Linked DNA regions of Pedobacter ginsengisoli. The protein of the gene in region 1 binds, or shares a complex with, the protein of each later gene. Links are inferred from orthologs where the notes say so. Each region holds a gene or a part of one and is shown in the gene's direction. Other genes may lie near its edges.

Evidence for each region.
Region 2: the proteins of accD (region 1) and CPT03_RS21105 are in contact, whole or in part, in a solved structure (PDB 8UXZ), measured with the Escherichia coli proteins. The link is inferred for Pedobacter ginsengisoli from one-to-one orthologs.

What each region holds. Positions count from the first base shown.
Region 1 is NZ_CP024091.1:376,414-379,493, reverse strand. What follows is about bases 165-2,906. They hold accD (acetyl-CoA carboxylase, carboxyltransferase subunit beta), read left to right. Parts: upstream 165-983; coding sequence 984-1,829; downstream 1,830-2,906. Other genes in these bases: CPT03_RS01440 (GH92 family glycosyl hydrolase), read right to left, coding at 1,895-2,906; fbaA (class II fructose-bisphosphate aldolase), read right to left, coding at 165-755. Also shown: more of fbaA, read right to left, coding at 1-164; more of CPT03_RS01440, read right to left, coding at 2,907-3,080.
Region 2 is NZ_CP024091.1:5,017,461-5,020,561, forward strand. What follows is about bases 233-2,995. They hold CPT03_RS21105 (acetyl-CoA carboxylase carboxyltransferase subunit alpha), read left to right. Parts: upstream 233-1,012; coding sequence 1,013-1,978; downstream 1,979-2,995. Other genes in these bases: CPT03_RS23195 (glycerophosphodiester phosphodiesterase family protein), read left to right, coding at 233-801; CPT03_RS21110 (DUF2723 domain-containing protein), read right to left, coding at 2,313-2,995. Also shown: more of CPT03_RS23195, read left to right, coding at 1-232; more of CPT03_RS21110, read right to left, coding at 2,996-3,101. UniProt on the Escherichia coli protein: Component of the acetyl coenzyme A carboxylase (ACC) complex. First, biotin carboxylase catalyzes the carboxylation of biotin on its carrier protein (BCCP) and then the CO(2) group is transferred by the carboxyltransferase to acetyl-CoA to form malonyl-CoA.

The sequences.
Region 1 (3,080 bases):
GAAATATTGAATTTTTCTTTGATGAAATCCTGAGAATTCTTAAGAATTACCGGCTGTAATTTTACGTTGCCTGGTTTATAAACACCATGAACGTTACCAAATGCAGCTGCAACAGTAAATTTATCACTTACTTTACTCAACTCTTCGTAAGCATAAGCAACTTCTGAAGGCTGGGTATATAATTTAGAACTATCTACATCGCTGTTATCAACGCCATCTTCTTCACCACCTGTAACACCAAGCTCGATTTCAATGGTCATGCCTAATTTAGCCATACGTGCTAAATATTTAGCAGAGATTTCCATATTCTCTTCGATAGACTCTTCAGATAAGTCAAGCATGTGTGAAGAAAACAATGGTTTTCCAGTCTCAGCAAAGAATTTCTCGCCATGATCTAACAATCCGTCAATCCATGGTAATAATTTTTTAGCAGCATGATCAGTGTGTAATATTACAGCAACACCATAATGTTCAGCCAATAAATGAACGTGTTTAGCTGCAGATACTGCACCTAAAACGCATGCATTTAAATTATCATTATTTAATGTTTTACCTGCGTAGAATTGTGCTCCACCGTTAGAAAGTTGAATGATAACAGGTGAATTAACTGCTTTGGCAGTTTCCATTACTGCATTAATGGTATTTGTACCGGTAACATTTACTGCTGGCAAAGCAAATTGATGTTTTTTAGCCTGTTCAAACAATTCCTGAACGGCATCTCCGTAAATTACGCCTTTGTAGCCTTTTAAACTCATTTTTTATAATTTTATATCTGCCGAAGTTAGGAAAAATATCACTTTGGGCAAACCAATAAGGGGATTATTTTCAATTAAACCGTATTGTTTAGGCTTGGTAATGAAGTGGTCATGAGTTATTTTATATTTTTTTGATGATTTTAATACTCATAATCGTTTAACTAAAGTATCCTTAAACTGTTCTAATTTTTTTTTGTTTCTTTGTAATCGCATTTTTCAAGAAATAACATGGCTTGGTTTAAAAGAGAGAAAAAAGGTATTAGTACGCTTACTGAAGAAAAAAAAGAAGCGCCAGACGGTTTATGGAACAAGTGTCCGAATTGTAAAAAAGCATTACATACTGCCGATCAGATTGAGAATAAATATGTTTGCCAATATTGTGACTATCATTTAAGGATAGGATCTAAAGAATATTTCCAGGTATTATTTGATGATAATAAGTTCACTGAGCTTTTTCCGAATTTAACATCAGGAGATCCGCTGAACTTTACAGACAGTAAGCCTTACACTGAAAGATTAGTGGAAAGCATGACTAAAACCGGATTAAAAGACGCAATTAGAGCTGCTCATGGCAAAATAGAAGGCGAAGATCTGGTTGTAGCTTGTATGGATTTCAGTTTTATTGGCGGATCTATGGGTTCAGTAGTTGGTGAGAAAATTGCCCGCTCTATTGATTATTCTATGAAGCATAAAATTCCGTTTTTAATGATCTCCAAATCTGGAGGCGCACGGATGATGGAAGCAGCATTCTCCTTAATGCAAATGGCTAAAACTTCGGCCAAACTGGCATTGCTAAGTCAGGCTAAAATTCCTTATATATCTTTACTTACAGATCCAACAACAGGTGGTGTTACGGCTTCTTATGCAATGCTTGGTGATATTAACATTGCTGAACCGGGTGCTTTAATTGGTTTTGCCGGCCCAAGGGTTATTAAAGAAACTATAAAGAAAGATCTTCCTAAAGGTTTCCAAACTGCAGAATTTGTTTTAGAACATGGTTTCCTTGATTTCATTGTTGATCGCAGAATGATGAAAGCTAAACTTGCTGCTTTCCTTAAAATGATGAAGAACTAAAAAAATACAATAATAAAAAAAGGCGAGGTAAATATTTACCTCGCCTTTTTTTTGCTTAACTACTGTTATTTACCTGTATCTGTTGAAAGTGAATAAGGGAAATCGGCCTCATTAGAGCCTCTTTCTTTATTCGGAGTTCCAGACATATCAAAATCCAAGGTTGCTCCTTGTAATAAAGTAGAGTGGCTTAACCAGTTTTTAGAATACGGCTTTCCATTGTACTTTAAGGTTTGTACATATTTGTTATCAGCACTGTTTTTTGGCGCGTTGATAGTGATCGTTTTACCGTTCTCTAAATTAAGTGTTACCTTTTTAAATAATGGAGCTCCGATAACATACTGATCTACAGCCGGAGTTACAGGATAAAACCCTAAGGCAGAGAACACATACCATGCAGATGTTTGTCCGTTATCTTCATCTCCGCAATATCCGTCAGGCGTAGCTTTATACATTCTATCCATGGTTTCACGTACCCAGTATTGAGTTTTCCATGGCGCACCACCATAATTGTATAAATAGATCATGTGTTGAATTGGCTGATTACCATGAGCATACTGGCCCATGTTTGCAATTTGCATTTCGCGAATCTCATGGATAACACCACCATAATAGCTATCATCAAATACTGGAGGAAGTGTAAACACTGAATCTAGTTTCTGAACAAATTTCTCTTTTCCACCCATTAGCTTAGATAATCCGTCAATATCCTGGAATACTGACCACGAATAATGCCAGCTGTTTCCTTCTGTAAAGGCATCACCCCATTTAAATGGATTAAATGGAGACTGGAATTTACCATCCTGATTTTTACCGCGCATTAAACCTGTTGATGGGTCAAACAGATTCTTGTAGTTCATACTGCGTTTTTTATAAATATCAATTTCAGAAGCAGGTTTACCTAAGGCTTTACCTAACTGGTAAATCGCAAAATCATCATAAGCATACTCCAATGTTCGTGCAGCATTTTCGTTGATTTTTACATCGTAAGGTACATAACCTAATTCGTTATAGTATTTAACACCACGACGGCCAGTGGCTTCAGGGCCTTCATTATTGGCACCATGTTTTACTGCATCCCATAAAGTATTGATGTCATAACCGCGCATACCTTTAATATAGGCATCAGCGACAACAGAAGCAGAGTTATTTCCGATCATACAATCTGAATAACTAGGGCTTGACCATTCAGGCAACCATCCGCCACCTTTATAATCGTTTACTAAACCTTCCTGCATCTCTTTATTAATTGAT
Region 2 (3,101 bases), 4.6 Mb from region 1 along the record:
GCTTTTAAAATGGTTGATGAAGCCATGGTGAAAAAGAGCCACGAAAAGCATATCAAGGTAATCCCTTGGACAGTAAATACAAAGGTGGATATCAATAGACTAAAAAAGATGGGGGTTGATGGAATTATTTCTGACTATCCGAATTTGTTTGCAGACTCCTTTCCTATCAAGTCATCTACTGGACAGAGTATGGCCTGGGATAGTACCTACAGACCTGCTAAATATAAGGAGTTGATAGAAAAGTTTAATGCGGATAAGAAATCTGAGAAGGACTTCGTGTTTTTGGGCAATAGTATAACGGCTGGAGGTAACTGGGCTAAGTTGCTTGATTTGCCGAATGCAAAAAATAGAGGTATCTCTGGTGATATTACATTTGGTGTTTTAGAGCGGTTAAATGGAGTAATATCAGGGAAGCCTGCTAAAGTATTTATTTTGATAGGGATTAATGATATTTCGAGAAATATTCCTGATAGTATTATTCTTAGAAATTATAAAACGATAATCAGCAGAATTCGTAAAGGATCAAAAAGAACCAGGATTTACTTTTATACTCTTTTGCCGGTAAATAGTGAGTTTAATAAGTTTAAAAATCATTATGCCAAGGATGAGCATATTTTATGGCTAAATGAACAGATAAGGAATTTTAAAGACAAACAGCTTACAATAATTGATCTATATCCGCAGTTTATTGATGGAGCAAATCACCTCAGGGCAGATTTAACCAAAGATGGCCTGCACCTGAATGATGCAGGATATAAGATATGGTGCGATTTTCTTAAAAATGAGGGTTATGTGAAATAGAAACTAGGAAAATAGTTATTGCGAGTTTAGATTTTCATCTATACTTACTGTGAATTAGTGAATCTTGATAGTTTTTGATTACAGATCCAAAGGTAATTAAGCACATAGGAACAGATTTGTAAAGATTATTTAGGCGATGAATATGTTTTGGCTTTTACAATAAAAAGGAGTTGAACAGGTAAAATAAAATACCTACTTTTACAGCCCGCTTATGGAACAGATAAAAACATCATTTGATTTTGAAAAACCTTTAGCTGAGCTTGTTCAGCAAATAGAGAAGGTTAAACAGGTTGCTGATAAGACAAAAGTAGACATGTCTGCCACCTTAGCAGAGCTTGAAGAAAAATTGGAGCAAACACAGAAAACTCTTTACACCCACTTAACTGGCTGGCAAAAAGTTCAAATGTCTCGTCATCCTGAAAGACCTCAGACTTTAGATTACATTAGCATGATTTGCGATGACTTTATTGAGATGCATGGCGATAGAACGGTAGGGGATGATAAAGCTATTATTGGAGGTTTTGCTACTATTGATGGCCAAACAGTAATGGTTATTGGGCATCAGAAAGGAAAGAATACTAAAGAACGTCAATACCGTAATTTCGGTATGGCTAATCCTGAAGGATATAGAAAAGCCCTTCGTTTAATGAGGCTGGCTGAAAAATTTAATAAACCTGTAATTTCTTTTATAGATACTATGGGAGCATATCCAGGACTGGAAGCTGAAGAGCGTGGTCAGGGGGAAGCGATTGCCAGAAACTTATTGGAAATGTCTGTATTAAAGGTGCCGATTCTTTGCTTTGTAGTTGGTGAAGGTGCTTCTGGTGGTGCCTTGGGTATTGGTATTGGAGATAAGGTATACATGTTGGAGCATACTTGGTATTCAGTAATTTCACCTGAGTCTTGTTCTTCAATTCTATGGAGAAGCTGGGACTATAAAGAAAAAGCAGCTGAATGTTTAAAGCTGACTTCTGACGACATGTTCAAAAACAAACTCATTGACGGTATTATAAAAGAACCTCTTGGTGGTGCTCATCAAAATCCTGAAGAAATGGCAGGGACAATTAAAAAACAAATCCTGGATGATTTGAAAGTACTTACTAAGGAAAAAACAGAGAAAATGATTGCTGCCAGAATTGATAAATTCTGTGAAATGGGAGTTGTTGTAGAGGGATAAGCTCGCATTCTGTTCATCGGCTGCATTAAATTGGCTCAGAAAAAGAGCCAAATGAACGCTAGGCCGGTTCACAGAAAACTCGCTTCCTACAACTTAAAATATCTAGAGTTAAAATCATAATAACAGAAAAAGGCCCCGAAATTTTATCGGGGCCTTTTTCTGTTGTACTTATATATCTTTTGACCTGCCGTTTGGCTAATTAATTCGGCCTTTTTTTCTCGCTTTTGTTTTTATTTGCTAAGAAGCGAGTTTTCTGTGAACCGGCCTAGCGTTCATTTGGCTCTTTTTCTGAGCCAATTTAATGCAGCCGATGAACAGAATGCGAGCTTACCTATTATTGCTGTGCAAAATACTGCGAAAACCGTCCTTCTAACTCATTGAACTGTTTGGTCAAACTCTGACTTAATTTCGTTTCCTTATGAGACTCAGTTATTTTAGCCATTTGATTTAAGAACGACATGCCTAGTTGTACATTCTGCCCACCAATAAATTTGTTTTTACTCTTAGATACATCAGCAAGATAAGTGAGTTCTTTTTGTATGTAATCTGCAGATTTTTCAATTAGAGTATTAGCTCTTTTGTTGTCATTTAATGTGTACAGGTTTTCAGCCATAAAATAGGCTCCCATCATAGAACGCATGCCATAGAACTTATCAGGCATTACCTCAAAATAACGGTTTGCAACTTTTTTAGCATCTTCAATTTTTCCTTCTTTAACAAGGCCTGTAATTGCATTGTTAAACATGCTTGTAAAAATAGAGATGTCATCCGCAGATTGTGTGTCAAGGTAGCTGGCATTCTTTACATTACCCCATTTGAATTTATTCATCAGGTTATTGTATAGAACAGGAGTGTTTACCAGGTCACTTTTTCCGGCAGCACTATCTAATTTTAAAGGCATTAAACGTATTGCCAGTCCTTCATTATATAAATAATTGTCTAAGCCATTGTATTGCTCAGAAGGAACCGTGCTTGCAAAATAAATTGGTCTTTTCCAGTTGTTGTGCACAAGGATGTCAAACATTGCTAAAGTACCTTTAGTAACATAATTCTTATTAAATTTCCACTCAATAGCAGGAACAATTTTGGCAGAATCTGCAGCACTAACTACTCCGTTTTTGAT